Regions from separate parts of the Oceanobacter sp. 4_MG-2023 genome, predicted to be linked through region 2. Evidence: predicted binding sites of a transcription regulator. Region 2 holds the regulator's gene; the other holds the start of a gene.

Region 1 (8,667 bases), on a different contig from region 2:
GGCCGTTAATGAACAAGGGCAGGACACGTTTAACGCGCTGGTGGGGGATATGATGACCCTGCCCGGTATGCGACAACGGATGATGGCGGCTTTTTCATCGGATCAACACAGTCCGTCACTGGATCAGGGGATTACCCGTCTGTTAGGGATGGTCAGAGGACAAGCTCAATGACGCCGGATTCTCCCTGCCCTTGTGGCCGCATGTTGGCAGCATCTTCGGTGGTGAATTATGGCGACTGCTGTCAGCCATTACATCTGGGGCAGCCAGCCGCCAGCGCAGAAGCGTTGATGCGATCGCGTTACAGTGCGTTTGTGCTGGAGCTGGAAGATTATCTGCAGGCCAGCTGGCATCCAGACACCCGGCCAGACGGCCCGGTATGTGAAGCCTCCATGCGCTGGTACGGGCTGGACATTGAGAGCGCCGATGAGCTGGGTGATCCGGCGACGGTGTGTTTTACCGCGACCTTTCGCGCGTATGGCCGCTGGCAAACGCTGCATGAATGCTCACGCTTTGTTAAACAGGGTGAGCACTGGCGTTATTACGATGGCGAGGCCGAGTGGCAGCAATTGCAGCCGGGCCGTAATGACCCTTGCCCTTGTGGATCAGGGAAAAAATTCAAAAAATGTTGTGCCTGAAGCGAAGCACCTTGACCTCGGCGGGAGCTTGGCAACTCAGTCCTTTTGCCTGCCCTGGCTGGGGCCTTTCAGCACCATGCCGACGGTCATGGCCAATGCCCCTGCGGTCGCAATCAGCAGGCTGATATTGATGATCAGGGTATGGCGTGCGTAATACGTCGTGATGGGTTCGGCGCTGGCAATACAGCTGCCAAGCTCGGGTGAATAAGTCAGCCCTTGCTGCTGGCACTCGGTAATGGCGGACAAGTCCAGTCCATAGACAATCAGCAGTGCAACGGCAGGCAGCACACAGAGCAGAGTGCCATAGCGAAGCAGTCCGGTTGGGTTAAACATAAAGGCGTATTTCCTCGAATGAGTGTTCAGTATCAGGGATGGCCGCCCGGATTCTCTGGCGGTATATGGGTTCTTTGTTTGTCAGTCGCAGTGTTATGGGGATTGACCGGCGGCAGTCCGTCAGTACAGGCCAAGCCGGTGGGCTCTGCGGCTGTTTCCACCGAACAGAATGAGGAAACGGCTGCCAGCGCGGCATTGGCGGCGATCCGACAGGATCTGGCTGCCGGGCGATTATCCCAGCCTGCGGTCTGGAACGCCATGGTACGTATCTATGAATTTCGTCGCCTCTGGCCCACCAATATGGCGGTGGTGCCACTGGCCTATCAATGGGCTGCCGCCTATCAGCAACAGGTTGAGGATTGGTTGGCTCAGGGAGAGCTGGCGGCGGCGGCGATGGCACTTGAGCAGCTATGGACGCTGGTGCCACTCAGTAACGGCCTGGACCGGTTACAGCACCGGCTGGACCGGGCACTGTTACTGCAAGGACAAACCCCTCCGGCGTTTATGGCCCCCGGTTATCCGCTGTCAACGGCTGGCGAAGAGGAAACCCCGGTGGTGGTACGTCTGGATTATCGTCCGTTGGGTATGGCAGTGCATGATGAATTTCGCAGCCATTATGAAGACAATTCCCCGCCATTGGCCGAGTTTCTGCTGGATGCGAATCTGGTTGAACTGCGTGACCAGTCGATCCAGACGTTAATGGCTCCGCTGTGTCAGGCGATTGTTGATAATCAGGCATCGGTGATCGTGCATGCTGAAGATCGGGTCGATTATCGTTGGCTGACGGTCAGAATAACCCTGTGTGTTCGCCGCATTAACGAGCATTTTCGTTTACGGCACAGTTATCAACAACAGGATGGCGCTCCCATGATTTCCTTGCACCCTGCGCGGGCAGCCTCTCTGTTACCCGCTCCGGAGTGAGTTGTGACTTGACCAACCGAATTGGCCAACAGCAGACGCGACGGCGAGTCGGCGACACCCAAGCCGTCGGCGACCCGTGTACGATCACCGACGTATCCCTATCCCTATTGTTATCCCAGTCGCTATCGTCCTGTTGCGGTATCGACGGTCAGGGCATGACGCATCAAGTGAAACAGCCAGTGTTGTTCCATGGTGCCACCCAGCAGGTGGGACCAGGGGCCAGCCCCGTAGACGGCGACGTCTTCGCCGCCATGGGTTTCTGAGTACATGGGTATCAACGCTTGCTGACGATAGTCTGGTGATTCAGCTTCGTCGGCGCTGATGGCCGGACGCGGCATGGCGACAGCGCCGGGGCCATTACGATAATTCATCGATGTGTAGTGTTCGCCATCCGCCAGACGATCAGGCTCTGGTGCCGGGTGGCCGTGATCATCATTGCCCGTTACCAGTGCTGTCATCGGGTTGCCGCGGGTCGGATAGCCTGCCAGAGTCAGTGTATGGCTATGGTCGGCGGTGACCAGCAGCAGGGTATTTTCGAGATCAACAGACTGCAGCAGCCAGTCAACCGTTTGGTGTAATTCCTCGGTTTCTTTCAGGGCGCGATAGCCATTGCCTTCATGGTGGGCGTGGTCGATGCGGCCTGCTTCAATCACCAGTACGTAACCTTCCTCGTTGTGTGACAGGCGTTGCACGGCGGCCTGGGTCATATCCAGCAAACCGGGAGTTTGGGTATCGCGATCGTCAACGTATGGCAGGTGTGAGGGAGAAAACAGCCCCAGCCACTGGCCGTGACTCAAATCGGCGGTTTGCAAGGCGTCCCGGTTGGTGAGCAAGTGATGATCCGGGCGCTGCTGCCAATCGTCAGTGAGGTTGCCGGACTGACGAGCACCGCCAGTGGCAGTGGTGTTAAATTGCGCCAGACCACCACCAAGAGCAATATCGAGATCGCTGTTGACCAGTTGGGTGGCAATGTCCTGACAGCCGGAGGTGCGGGCTTCGTCAGTCAGCTGGCTGTCGTTTTCCCAGTTGCGATCGACACTGTGGGCATACGTTGCCGCCGGGGTGGCGTGGGTCAGGCGGGTGGTGGAGACCACACCGGTACCCTTGCCTTGCGCTTGTGCCAGATCCATCAGTGTGTCGAGCGTCTGGCCTGCACCGCTGGCACAGTCTCCTCGGGTGACGCCAGGGCCGACGGACAGTACTCCGGCGCGGGTTTTTGTGCCCGTGAGCAGGGCTGTAATGGTGCCTGCCGAGTCCGGTGTTTGCAGGTCGGTGTTGTAGGTTTTGACCAGGGCTGAATAGGGCAGGGTTTCGAAGCTCATGGCAAAGTCTTCGCCGTTAAGACCAAGTTGCTGGCCGCTGAAGATGCGCCCGGCCGTTAACGTGGTGATTCCCATGCCGTCACCAATGACCAGTACCAGGTTTTTGGCTCGGTGTTGATTGTCTGGCTGTTGTTGGCGCTGGTCGGCTTGTTGTTGCCCTAGGGCATACCAGTCACTGCTGCTGACCGGGCCGGGGATCAATACCTCGGTGGTGTGTTGTGGCTGGCTGTCGCTGACCGGATCGGTACTGCTGTCATGGGTCGCGCAGCTGGCCAGTGCCATGGCACTCAGGGTGATGGTGAGCTGTGCGGCACGTTTGAGCGGGGTCATAACGGTCATATCAGTTGTCCTCCGTGACGGCCGGGGCCTGGGTGGTTAGGTGCAGTGCCCGGCTGGCGAGGTGAAACAGGCTGTTTTGTTCCAGCAGGCCGCGGAACCATTGTGACCCCGGGCCTTTGGCGTGAATCGCGACATCGTCGCTGCCATGGGTTTCGCTTTCCCGGTGGCCCAGTGCAGCCTGATGGAAGTCCGGGTGACTGGTGTCTTCATCCTCATGCCAGTGGACTCGGCCATTCTGGCGGCCGGATTCTGCAGCGCTGACCGGATCAATATCATTGGCACCCAGGCCATTGGCGTAGCCCAGCGTGGTGTAAGGGGCACCATCGCTGGCATGGGTAAGCTGGTCGTTGTGTTGCACCAGACCAAGAATATCGTTGCCACGTTGCGGGTAACCGGAGAAGGACAGCGTATGGCTGTGATCTGCGGTCACCATGATCAGGGTGTCGTTGTCATTGGTCATGCGGTCGGCAAAGGCGACAGCATCGGCCATGGCGACGGTATCAGTGAGGGCGCGATAGGCATTGCCGGCATGATGGGCATGGTCGATACGGGCACCTTCAATAATCAGGACATAGCCCCGGTCGCTGTTTTGGGTTTGCTGATGCAGGATCTGCAAGGCGGCAAAGGTCATTTCGGTGAGAGAGGGTTCGGCGCTGGTGCGGTCATGGGCGTAGGCCATATGGCTGTCGGCGAACAGGCCAAGCACCGGGGTACGAGCCTGCATGCCCATAAGGTCATTTCGGCTCAGTAGAAGTTGGCCGTCGGGATAGCGTGTGCTGAATTGCTGGGTCAGGTCGGTATCGAGACGTACGCCTTCCCGGGCTGTTGTCATAAAGTTCTTGCGGCCGCCGCCCATCGCAAGATCAAGCCCGTTGGCAAAGCCGCGGTGGATCAATTGGGCGGCAATGTCTTCGCAGCCTTGCTGGCGCGCTTCTTCAGACAGATCGCTGTCGGCTTCCCAGTCCCGTTCGGGGGTGTGGGCGTAGGTTGCTGCCGGGGTCGCGTGAGTCAGGCGGGCGGTGGTGACCACACCGGTGGCCAATCCTTGCTGGCTGGCGTATTCCAGTAATGTTGTCAGCTGGTGGGCCTGGCTGCCCTGGCAGACAGCGCGATCCTGTTCGGGGCCAATACTGAGCACCCCGGCGCGGGTTTTGACGCCGGTCATGATGGCGCTCATGGTGCCGGCGGAATCCGGGGTTTGCTGGTTGGTGTTGTAGGTCTTGACCAATCCGGAATAGGGGAAGCGCTCGAATGACAGGAAGTTTTCTTCACCACTGAAACCTTGTTGCTGGCCCTGAAAGATGCGTGCAGCGGTCAGCGTGGTGACACTCATGCCGTCGCCAAGAAACAGGATCAGGTTACGTGCACGGGTGCCGGGTGTCTCGTTGGCAAGGCGGTATTCCAGCCAGGCCTGACCCTGTTGGTAGTTGGGCTGATAGGCTGATGGGGAGGCTGCCAGCAGCGGCGGCGACGTCAATAAAGCTGCGGTAGCGAGCGTTGTGATGGCCAGCAGGCCGGAGCAGGCAAGGCGTTGCATGGGAACTTCCTGTCAGATAAAGGTTCTTGTGAACGTTGGTTTGTATTGGTCAGTGTAAATCGGGGTGCGAACTGCGCCTATAGTCTTTACTGCCTGATTGCGGCCAGCGGGGGTCTGACTGGCTCAATTATCCTGACTCAGTGACCCTGTATATCGCAGCTCTTTATGACGGCAATATGTCGTTCTCGTCTGGACTGCAAATTCTGGTGGCCGTGTTACAATGCCCGGCTCAACTCTCCTACTGTTAGTCAAGAGTCATGCGCTATCTACTAAGCCTGTTTTTATACTTGAGTGCGGCCTGTGCTTCGGCTGCCATTATTGTTCCCAAAGCTCCTGATCTGGATGCGCGGGCCTTTATTCTGATTGATGCTGAGAGTGGCAATGTCCTGGTCGAGCACAATGCCGACGAGACCTTGCCGCCTGCCAGTCTGACCAAGATGCTGACCAGCTATATTGCTGTGCACGAACTGGTGACGGGTAATGTTACGGATGACACCATGGTGCCAATCAGTGTTAACGCCTGGAAAAAGGGCGGTTCCAAAATGTTTGTGCGCGAAGGTACGGAGGTCTCACTGATCGACTTGCTGCGCGGCATTATTGTGCAATCCGGCAACGACGCTTCGGTGGCGGTGGCAGAATACTTTGCCGGTTCTGAGGATGCATTTGCCGACTGGATGAACCAGTACGCCATCAAGCTGGGAATGACCAACAGTCATTTCATGAACGCAACGGGCTGGCCTGCGGAAGAGCATCATTCAACCGCACGGGATATCGCCACATTGGCGTGGCATATCATCAAGGATCACCCGGCCTATTACGGTCTGTATTCTGAAAAATACTTTGAATACAACGATATTCGTCAACCTAACCGCAATAAGCTGTTGTGGCGTGATGACTCTGTCGATGGCCTGAAAACCGGCCATACCGAAGCTGCCGGATTCTGTCTGGCTGCATCCGCGGTGCGGGATGATATGCGCCTGATCGCCGTGGTGATGGGTACCCGCAGTGACGATGCCCGTGCCAGGGAAACCCAGAAGCTGCTGGCCTATGGCTTCCGTTATTTTCAGACCCACAAACTGTACAGCGCCAACGATGTGCTGGAACAGCGCAAAGTCTGGCTCGGCCAGCAAGATCAGATCGACCTGGGGGTGAAGGATGACCTTTATCTGACCGTACCCCGTGGTACTGAAGGCGATCTGGATGTTGAGCTGAACACCGATGAATACATCAAGGCGCCTATTGCCGCAGGTGATGTGGTGGGCACTCTGGTGGTCCGCAAAGACGGTGAAGTTATCGAGGAGCGTCCATTGATTGCCATCAGTGCGGTAGAAGAATCCGGTCTGGTTGGTCAGCTGATGGGTGAAATCGAGATGTTCTTTACACGACTGTTGAGGTAATCGACATGGCTTTGATCAAGGCGGACGGCCAGCCTGCAACCACCCAGGAAGCGCCGAAAATCGAATTTCCCTGCGCCAATTACCCCGTCAAGGTTGTTGGCAAGGGCACGGATAATTATCGCCAGGTCGTGCTGGATATTTTCCATCTCCACGCTCCGGGGTTCGATCTTGAGAAAATCCAGGTGCGTGACAGCAGCAAGGGTAATTTCCAGTCGCTGACAATTTATATTACTGCGACGGGTATCGAGCAGCTGGAAGCGCTACATAAAGAGCTGAGTGCTCACGAACTGGTGCATATGGTGATCTGATGCCAGAGGTGGTGGTTCGTCAGCTGGGGCTGGTTGATTATCAGCCCTGCTATGAGGAAATGGTGTCTTTTACGGCCCGGCGTCAACCCGAGACCACGGATGAAATCTGGTTTTTACAGCATCCTGGCGTCTTTACCCAGGGTCAGGCTGGCAAGGCCGAGCATGTGCTGGTGCCTGGGGATATTCCCGTGGTACAGACAGATCGCGGCGGTCAGGTGACCTATCATGGCCCAGGCCAGCTGGTGGTTTATCTGTTACTGGATATCAAGCGTCTTGGCCTTGGTCCGCGGGCCTTGGTGACCGCCATGGAAGAATCGATCGCTGCGACGCTGGCCCAATGGGGTATTGATGCGGCTGCCAAAGCTGATGCGCCAGGGGTTTATGTCGACGGTCGCAAGATTGCCTCGCTGGGACTGCGCATTCGTAATGGCCGTACCTTTCATGGTCTGGCGCTGAATGTGGATATGGATATGACGCCTTTCTTGCGTATCAACCCCTGTGGTTACGCCGGGCTGGAAATGACACAGGTGGTTCGGGAAGCACCAAACGCCGGATTAAACATCGATCAGGTGGCTGGGCAGCTGGAACAACAGCTGATCCGTCACCTGGGTTTCACAACGATCACGCGCCCGGCATAATCTGCCGCGCCAGATCCAAATTATACATCCTGGTTGCGGTGATCCCGCTGACCGGGCAGGCTGGGGTAAACAGATGACTGAACGAGTAAAAGCGGTACAAGGGCAAAAATTACGTGGTGCTGACAAGGTTGCCCGTATCCCGATTAAAGTGATTCCTACCGAAGAAATGCCACGCAAACCCGATTGGATTCGGGTGCGTATTCCGGCTACCCCGGCAATCAGTGATATCAAGGCCAAGCTGCGCAAACACAAATTGCACACCGTATGCGAAGAAGCCAGCTGCCCGAACCTGGGTGAGTGTTTTGGTGGCGGTACGGCAACGTTTATGATTATGGGTGATATCTGTACCCGTCGTTGCCCGTTTTGTGATGTTGGCCATGGTCGCCCGAATCCGCTGGATGTTGATGAGCCGAAAAACCTGGCACTGGCAATTGCGGATATGGGGCTGAAATACGTTGTAGTGACCTCGGTCGACCGTGACGATTTGCGCGATGGCGGTGCCCAGCATTTTGCTGATTGTATCTCCCTGACCCGTGAACACAGCCCGAGTATCAAGATTGAAGTACTGGTGCCGGACTTCCGTGGTCGTATGGATGTTGCACTGGATACGCTGGAGCAAACGCCACCGGATGTGTTTAACCACAACCTGGAAACCGTGCCTCGCCTGTACAAAAAAAGCCGTCCAGGTTCCGATTACCAGTGGTCACTGGACTTGCTGAAAAACTACAAGCAACGTCGCCCCGATGTACCCACCAAGTCTGGCTTGATGCTGGGCCTGGGTGAAACCAACGAAGAAGTGATCGAAGTGATGAAGGATATGCGCGCTCATCTGGTCGACCACATCACCATGGGACAGTATTTGCAGCCAAGCCGTGAACACTTGCCTGTTGAGCGTTTTGTGACACCGGAAGAATTTGATGAGCTGGGTAATATTGCCAAGGAAATGGGCTTTAGCCGGGTAACCAGCGGGCCAATGGTACGTTCTTCGTATCACGCTGATGCCCAGGCGGCTGGTGAAGATGTCAGCGGTGTCTGGAGTGGTCATAAAAAATCATCGTAACCGCTGATCGCCAATCTCACTGATTGAGCAGCATAAAAAAACCGCAGCCAGACAAGGGCTGCGGTTTTTTTATGGCTGTTGTCCGGCGGTTTTTGCCAGGCAGGCTGCTTCCGTTATTCAGAGCAGTGGCGGTACCACAGTCATGGAAGAGGACAAGTGCAGGTTGTCGTTGTCTG
Region 2 (8,667 bases):
TTGGCAATGTCTCGCTGTCTGCCCTGGCCACTTCGGTGAGTAAATCCATAAACTCGGCCGTGGCCTGATCAAGGTCAGGATGCTCACAAATATCGATCCGCAGTGCTGGCATCACTGGCGCAGCAAAAGGGCATAACCCCTCGCCGACAACCAATGTTTCCACCCAGTGCCGGGTCAGCGTTGCGGCATCCATCATATCGGCTTACTGCACCGAATCTTTCAGGGCTTTACCGGGTTTGAAAGCGGGTACCTTGGCTGCCGCAATGGTGATGGCTTCCCCTGTTTGCGGGTTTTTGCCCTGACGTTCAGCACGCTGACGTACTTCAAAGGTACCAAAGCCAATCAGGCTGACGTTCTCGCCTTCGGAAAGTGCCTGGGCAATACGATCGGTGACAACGGTGATGATTTCTGTTGCTTTTTCTTTGCTCAGGTCTGTTTTTTCAGCAATGGCGGCCGCCAGTTCTGGTTTACGCATGGAGATGAATCCTCTCGATAAGTTAGGCATAACGCCTGGTTGTACGGCCTGCTTCGCAGGCTCAGGAATATCGGTTATCTGTTACCGTCAGCGCAGTGGCTACCGACAGCACTATTCATATTAGTACTTTGTATACGACGGCGGCTGCTAACGAATACCGTTATGGCTGGCGTTTGTGGTCACACAAGGCTTGCTCGGTATCAACGTTATCCGCCAGATGAGCAGGCGCGACAATCAGTGTTTCGAAGTCAAATCGCCCCAGCGGCGTCTCAAGGCAGCGGCCAGAATGGTCGATCCTGGTCACCGGGGTGTTGTTCAGCACCACGATTCCCAGACGCTCCGCCATATCCGCTGCGCTGGACTGTTCTTGCTGGCCATCATTGGCACAAATCAAGAGCACCGACGCGGGTCCATGGCGTTGACAGTAGTCGTGCACCCGTTGGTAGCCAGCGGCGGTGCTCGCTTCGGCAACCGCATCGGCAACAACAATCAATGCCCAGCGGGCATCGGCAGGGGTTACCGTTGGGGGACAGCAGGTCGGAATCAATGGTCAAATCTCTATCATTTCAAAATCATCTTTACCGACACCGCAATCCGGGCAGGTAAAGTCTGCTGGCACGTCCTCCCAAGGGGTTCCTGCCGGGATACCTTCTTCTGGTGCGCCTTCGGCTTCATCGTAGATCCAGCCGCACACCACGCACTGCCATTTTTTCATGTCACACCTGTCATAATAACGGCTGGAGCCGATGTTGCATCAGCCGACTCGATACTTCGGCCGCCTAAGCTACTGTCCAACCCGCATAAAATCAATGGACAGAGCAATCCTCTTGCCACTAAATGCGATTTGACGCATGCTGCGCCGCCATGAAAAGCACTATACCCAGATACCATGCGCAACTTCTGGCCACAACACCACGCTGGAGCGGGCGCTTTTGTGTAACACCGGCGAGCATTCCCCGCGAGTGGCGTCACTGGCTCAATGACGCCGGGTCACTGACCAAGCGTTTGCAGGCACTGGACCCAAGCACATTTTCGGTCAAGGTTATCCGACAATATTGCGGCCCGGCTTTACCAACCGAACAGGCAGACCTGAAGCTGCACGGACGCCAACCCGTTTGGGTACGCGAGGTTTCCTTGTGCCTGGGACAAACGGAACTGGTGCGAGCCCGCACTGCCATTCCGTTGACCAGCCTTGCACGGGTAGGACAACAGATTCGCCATCTTGGTAACCGCTCGCTTGGCAGCTATCTGTTCCGCCAGCCCAGTTTGCGCCGCCAACCGCTGAAATTCAGCCGCACAGGGGCGTCAACAGTCAACCAGCCCAACCCGTTTGGCTGGGCCAGGCGTTCGGTATTTACAATTCATGGTGCACCACTGCTGGTAACGGAAGCCTTCTCGTCCTTGCTGGTATCCGCCTCCTTTCCTTTGTCAGACGACACAAGGCGTTGATTATGCAATCACCTCTGTCCGCCTCACTCAACAAACTCTGGCCCAACTGGTATCAGTGGGTGCAGCTGACACGCCTGAACCGGCCGATTGGCTCTTATCTGCTGCTCTGGCCGACCTTGTGGGCGCTGTGGATTGCAGCCGAGGGCATTCCCTCCATTGCCAATCTGGTGATTTTTACTCTGGGCGTATTTCTTATGCGGTCGGCCGGTTGTGTTATTAACGACTACGCCGACCGCCATATCGACCGCCATGTCAAACGCACCCAGGACCGTCCCCTGACTCAAGGACGTATCTCTGACCGCGAAGCATTATCCGGCTTTATTGTGCTGTGCCTGATCAGTCTGGCGCTGGTGCTGTTGACCAATGCCCTGACCATCTGGTTATCCCTCGGCGGGGTCGCTCTGGCAGCACTTTATCCCTTTATGAAACGCCATACCCATTTGCCACAGGTGTTTCTCGGTGCTGCATTTTCCTGGGCGATTCCAATGGCCTTTGCCGCACAGGCCAATGAGCTGACCGCTGTCTGCTGGTTATTGTTTATTGCCAATGTTTGCTGGACGGTCGGTTACGACACAATTTACGCCATGGTCGACCGCGACGATGATCTGCTGATTGGTGTCAAAAGCACGGCGATCCTGTTTGGCGACCTGGATGTCACCATGATCGCCATTCTTTACGGAATGGCGCATTTTTGTCTGTTACTGACGGGCAATCAGCTGGAAGCAAGCTGGCCGTTTTATCTGGCCTGGTGCGTCGCCGGAGGGTATCTGGTCTGGCAATTATGGTCTATCCGCAGTCGCCGCCGGGAAGCCTGCATGAAAGTGTTTCTGGCAGCCCATTGGTATGGCACGCTGATCTGGGCCGGACTCCTGTCACACTACGCCCTGTCCAGCGCGTAATTGGTGTCAGGCTTGACGCCAATGCCAACAGTGTCACATGCTTGTAACACTAGGTCAGTGTAATACCTCCGCATTATTCCTATTGTGACATTTGCGTGACGAGCCTTATGACCAAAGCTGGCAAGACCGTTCTTATTGTGGACGATGAAGCCCCTATCCGGGAAATGATCGCCGTGGCCCTGGAAATGGCCGGGTATGAATGCCTTGAGGCTGCCAATGTACAGGAAGCACATGCGCAGATTATCGATCGAAAGCCTGATATGATTTTACTCGACTGGATGCTGCCAGGCACCAGTGGCGTCGAATTTGCCCGGCGCCTCAAGCGTGAAGACCGCACCGCTGAGTTGCCAATCATCATGCTGACGGCCAAGGGCGAAGAAGATAACAAAGTACAAGGGCTGGAAGCGGGGGCAGATGACTACATCACCAAACCGTTTTCCCCTCGAGAACTGGTCGCACGACTGAAAGCCGTCTTGCGCCGTTCCACCCCACAAGGCATCGAAGAGCCCATTGAAGTCAGCGGCCTGATGCTGGACCCGGTCTGCCATCGCGTTACCGCTCATGGCGACCCGATTGACATCGGCCCTACGGAGTATCGTTTGTTGCAGTTTTTCATGACCCACCAGGAACGGGCCTACTCCCGAGCCCAGCTGCTCGATCAAGTCTGGGGTGGTAATGTGTACGTTGAAGAGCGCACCGTTGACGTGCATATTCGTCGTCTGCGCAAAGCACTCGGTGAGTCTCACGAACAACTGATCCAAACCGTGCGTGGCACCGGCTACCGCTTTTCGACCAAAGCCTCCTGAATTTTGATGTCCCCCGTCTGGCGCAGAGAATTGCGCCGCCTTGTCTACTTGCTGATTCTGGCCGTTGGTTGTGGTTACGTCTTTTTTGACCGGCCGCTGGAAGCATTGTGTTTGATGATGGGGGCCTATATCACCTGGCAATGGCTGCAACTGTACCGCCTGCACCGCTGGCTGGATCAGGGGCAAACCACCGTATTACCGCGAACACTGGGCATCTGGGGAGCGATTTTTACCGAGAACCAGCGCTTGCAGCAAAGCAATATCAAACACCAGCAGCGCCTGCAGGCCATTATCAATCGTATCCAGGACTCAACCGCGGCCCTGCAGGATTCTGTCTTGATGGTGGATGCCAGCGGCGCGCTGGAATTCTGGAACCAGGCCGCACAAAACTACCTGGGGTTACGCAACCCGGTAGACATTGGCCAACCCATCACCAACCTGATCCGCACGCCAGAATTCAAGGCCTACTTCGACAAGGCCGATTATCAGGAACCGCTCACGATTCGATCGCCCATCAATCCGCGCATTTACCTGCAGTTCAATATCACCCTGTTTGGCCGCAAGGATCGCCTGATCCTGATTCATGACATCACCCGTTTGAAACAACTGGAAGAAATGCGCAAGGATTTTGTTGCCAACGTCAGCCATGAATTACGTACACCGCTGACCGTGATTGCCGGTTACGTCGAAACCATGCAAGCCGCCTCCGAGATGCTGCCACCACGCTGGGGCCGCATGCTGCAGCAAATGAGCGAACAAAGTCATCGTATGGAAAACCTGCTCAAGGATTTGCTGATGCTGTCACGGCTGGAAACCGGCAAGACGGAACAGCCTCAGCCTATCGAGCTGCAGCCGCTGCTGGAAGCCATCCGTCGCGATGCCGCATCACTCAGCAGCAGCAAGCACACCATTACCCTGACCATCGATCAGGATCAAAAAATGATGGGCTTTTATAATGAGCTGCGCAGTGCATTTTCCAACCTGGTATTCAACGCCGTCAAATACACCCCGGAAGGGGGTGACGTCACACTGCGCTGGTATACCGAAGGCGGCAAAGGGCATTTCAGCGTCTCGGATAACGGCATCGGTATTGCCCAGCATCACATCCCCCGCCTGACCGAGCGCTTCTATCGCGCCGACCCCAGCCGCAGCATCGCCACTGGTGGTACCGGACTGGGACTGGCTATTGTCAAACACGTCTTGCTGCACCATGACGGCGAGCTGAAAATCAGCAGCATCGAAGGCAAGGGCAGTACATTCACCTGTGTTTTCCCCGCAGCCTGCTTATCTGACAACCGTGATGAGGCCGACCAATAGATCAACCGGCCCGTGACTGATCGGCCTGCCGTTGCAATTGCCACAGCGTAGCCCCGATCACCGCCGCCGGGGGCACCAGACAGTTCAGTAATGGTACTGCCATCAGCACCGACACCGCCCCACCAAATCCCCAGGCCGTCCAGCGCTGGGTAGCCACCTGCTCTCGGCTGTCGCGGAAATTCTGCTGCTGGTTATCCAGAGTATAATCACTGTATTGCAACGCCATCACCCAGCTGCCAAACCAGAACCAGACGAAGGGCATCAGCAAGTTGACGCCCGGCACAAACGACAACAACAGCAGCAACAGATAACGCGGCAGGTAATAACCCATCTTGACCAGCTCCCGTATCACCGTACGCGGGATCAACGCGGCAATGGATTCGTCCTCGACCTCATGCCCCAGACGCTGCTCGATCTTGCCCGCCAGCAAGCCATAAAACGGACTCGCCAACAGCAACAACACCGCACTGAAAAAATACCCCGAGATCAAGGTCGACAGTAACAGCAACAGAGGCACCACCAGCCAGGCCAGCCAACTGATCCAGCTGGAATCAAAGCCATCCCACTGGCTGACGACATCAATCAGCCAATAGGTTCCAAACGACAACACCAGCAGATTAATCAGAATGGGCAACCAGACATAACGGCGTATTCCCGGTTCATTCAGTAGTGTAAAGCCACGCCACAAATAGCCGGCTCCTATCAATAAATTGTCTTTCATACCTGTTCCGTGCATAAAACCGGAAGGTTTTATACAATGCCGCTCCGTTTTGAGCCAGAGAGACGTAACCGAACATGACGCCAGAACGCCTGAGTTGTGTGATCAACACCCTCAACCGACGCCAGCCAGACCTGTCGGTCATTACCGATGAAGTTTACAAATCGCACAATCTGGCCGCCATTGCCCGCTCCTGTGACGCCTTTGGCGTGCAAGACATCCACTGCGTATGGCCAACTGACACTTTCCGCCTTAATACCGTCACCAGCGCCGCTGCAGCTGGCTCAGAGAGCTGGGTCAGCGTTAGCACCCATGCCGACATCGAAACCGCCATCCGCACGCACCAGCAACGCGGTATCAAGGTCTGCGCAGCTCATCTGACAGACAGAGCGATCGACTTTCGGGAATATGACTTCACTCAACCCACCGCCATCCTGATGGGCACCGAAAAAGAAGGCGTCAGCGACATCGCCTCCGAACTGGCGGACGAACACCTGATCATCCCCATGCTCGGCATGGTGCATTCTTTCAACGTCTCCGTGGCTGCCGCGATTATTCTCTGCGAGGCCGCACGTCAACGCCAGCAGGCAGGCCTGTTCGAGCAGCGCCATCTGGATGACGACCGCTTCAATACCTTGCTGTTTGAGTGGTGCCAGCCCTCCGCAGCCAAGCTCTGCCAAAAACATGACCTGCCCTATCCGGCACTGCGCGAAGACGGTGAAATCGCCGACCCGCAAGCATTTTCCCGACAAGTGAACGCTCGTAGCCAAGGTATTGCCCGCTAATACTCTCCCGCGCTTTTGATACCCAATGCCTCTGCCAGAGACATTCGCCCACCTGCTTGTGCGAGATATCTCACAAGCCTGTGGGAAATACGTAGTCTGGACTACCCGTTTCTGTTCACTTTCATGCTACATAAAACACAACCTGTTGTTTTGTATGAAGTTTATTTTTCATTTCATTTCTGTTGCAAGCATACCGCCGTCCTGCCTCCATCCTGACCACCAGCTTTTTTGGTAAAGTGTGACCACACGGACAGGAGATCAACGGAAGATTGCCAGGATGGCAACCACTTCAGGATGAAGTGGTAACAGGAAAGGCACAGGAGTGCAGCCAGGACGGCAAAGGAAAGGGACACGGTACATGACGTACCGCAGGAACACGCCAGGGAAGGGTTATAAGGGAGCAGGACGGCTCAGACGAGCAACACAATGGAATGTCAGGACATGCCTCAGGATGAGGTACAAGGATATTCATCAGTGGATGACCTGCCAGGACGGCACGGCAAATGGATTGCCCAGGGAAGATGGCCAGGAGGCTTGCCAGGAAGGCAAATGGACAGTAAGCAACGGACAGCACAGGGATGACCAACACGACGGATTGTGGCAAGGATGATGTATACGGAACCAGGATTGTTCCAGGGTGCTGTGGCGGCTTGTACAGGATGTACCTGCCGTCCAATTTACCCAACCCCCCTTCTCCACCCCAGATAGACGTCCCACAGCCTGACAGCCGCCAGGACAACTACTTCTTGTGGTAGCCCTCTGCCAGAATTCCCAACACCACAAAGCTGCCAACAATCGACGCCACATAAACCGGCGCAGCCAGACTTATCAGTACTCCCGCCAGAACAGGCACCAACCAGACCGTCAACGTGCCATAGCCAAAGGTACACAGAGCAACAAAGGCCAGCACCCGAAATCCCACCCAATACGGCCTGACCAGCTTGCGCACCAGCCAATTGATCCGGTCACCAAAGACCACCAGCAGCGTGGCAATAATCGCCAGCGCGATTTCATCATTGTAAGGCCGCAGCCAACCGGATACCGACACCAATAACGTCATCAACCACTCACTCCCACTCTTTCGCCACCCCGATGGATCTCACACCCGACAACCTACATAAATCACGGATGGTATGTACCGGCAAGGCTCACATTCGGAAAAATTTCCGACAAGTTGCAGCAGCACAGAGAATGGCGTGACGCCTGTTGACTGAATAATTGTATGAGCCGCTATCAGTTACTACGAGCGATGATATACACCACAAACGGTTTGGGAAGTATCAATCCCTGAGGCACATTAACCATCGTTGTGAAACGCAGGTTTGGCATGCCAATGCCGTTGAGCAGCTAAAAGCTACACGACAGACCACGGACAAAAAGCCACAGCGCTTGATTTATGAAGATTGGGGATAACTGGAATAAGCACCCAGAACAGAACTAAAGCGTACCAGCAGAAAAGAAAAAGGGCCTCCAGATTGCTCTGGAAGCCCTTAATCATTTTACTGGTGCCGGCACCAAGAGTCGAACTCGGGACCTACTGATTACAAGTCAGTTGCTCTACCAACTGAGCTATACCGGCTAAGTGGGCGGGAATACTATAGATGCCGCTGGCATCCGTCAATATCTTTTTCCCCTAACATACTGAAAAATCACTCTTTCTGTGAAATTTCCACTCCAGTACGCGTTACGCTCCTGTAGATGACGAATCATCTTTGTCTTTATGGGCTCGCTCTTCCATTTCGGAGATCGAGCTGTGCCGTACATCGGCTCCACTGACCACGTAAATCACCTGTTCGGAGATATTACGGGCATGGTCGCCAATCCGTTCAATGGCGCGCAGAATCCAGAGAATATTGATCGCCTGGCTGATAGATCGCGGGTCTTCCATCATATAGGTAATCAGTTCCCGCAGCGCCGCGGAGTACTGCTGGTCGACCAGTTTGTCATTACGCACCACATCCAGTGCGCCATCCACATCGTTACGGGCAAAGGCGTTCAACGCCCCTGAAATCATTTTGCCAACTTCAGTGCCCATGTAACGTATCGATTGCTGGCAGTAACCGCCGTTGGTGGAGCCACTCACTTCCAGAGCGTGAACCGCAATTTTGGTCGCTTCATCTCCGATACGCTCCAGGTCACGCACAACACGGGAAACCGCCAACACCATACGCAAATCAGAAGCGGCCGGCTGCCGACGTACAAGAATCTGGGTGCACTC

The links. Region 2 encodes PhoB, which activates phosphate uptake and scavenging genes when phosphate is short. Its sites were predicted from a motif close to TGTCATANNNNTGTCANA; they were not measured.
Region 1: Q8W24_RS14090 (alkaline phosphatase) is a predicted target of PhoB. The motif match lies at 5,253-5,270, and genes of this name have one in related genera.

Annotation. Positions count from the first base shown of each region.
Region 1 covers NZ_JAUYVV010000023.1:35,374-44,040, reverse strand. The annotation lists gene Q8W24_RS14115 (DUF3549 family protein) at 1-172, shown strand, start outside; gene Q8W24_RS14110 (YchJ family protein) at 169-636, shown strand; gene Q8W24_RS14105 (hypothetical protein) at 673-969, opposite strand; gene Q8W24_RS14100 (hypothetical protein) at 1,048-1,890, shown strand; gene Q8W24_RS14095 (alkaline phosphatase) at 2,013-3,551, opposite strand; gene Q8W24_RS14090 (alkaline phosphatase) at 3,553-5,088, opposite strand; gene Q8W24_RS14085 (D-alanyl-D-alanine carboxypeptidase family protein) at 5,346-6,485, shown strand; gene Q8W24_RS14080 (YbeD family protein) at 6,491-6,793, shown strand; gene lipB (lipoyl(octanoyl) transferase LipB) at 6,793-7,431, shown strand; gene lipA (lipoyl synthase) at 7,505-8,491, shown strand; gene mltF (membrane-bound lytic murein transglycosylase MltF) at 8,609-8,667, opposite strand, start outside.
Region 2 covers NZ_JAUYVV010000008.1:104,804-113,470, reverse strand. The annotation lists gene Q8W24_RS08140 (DUF1415 domain-containing protein) at 1-196, opposite strand, end outside; gene Q8W24_RS08135 (HU family DNA-binding protein) at 203-475, opposite strand; gene Q8W24_RS08130 (hypothetical protein) at 636-1,022, opposite strand; gene Q8W24_RS08125 (rubredoxin) at 1,026-1,190, opposite strand; gene Q8W24_RS08120 (chorismate lyase) at 1,340-1,924, shown strand; gene ubiA (4-hydroxybenzoate octaprenyltransferase) at 1,927-2,823, shown strand; gene phoB (phosphate regulon transcriptional regulator PhoB) at 2,931-3,629, shown strand; gene phoR (phosphate regulon sensor histidine kinase PhoR) at 3,660-4,946, shown strand; gene cysZ (sulfate transporter CysZ) at 4,948-5,667, opposite strand; gene trmH (tRNA (guanosine(18)-2'-O)-methyltransferase TrmH) at 5,742-6,449, shown strand; gene Q8W24_RS08090 (DUF3392 family protein) at 7,189-7,509, opposite strand; tRNA gene Q8W24_RS08085 (tRNA-Thr) at 7,953-8,028, opposite strand; gene phoU (phosphate signaling complex protein PhoU) at 8,134-8,667, opposite strand, start outside.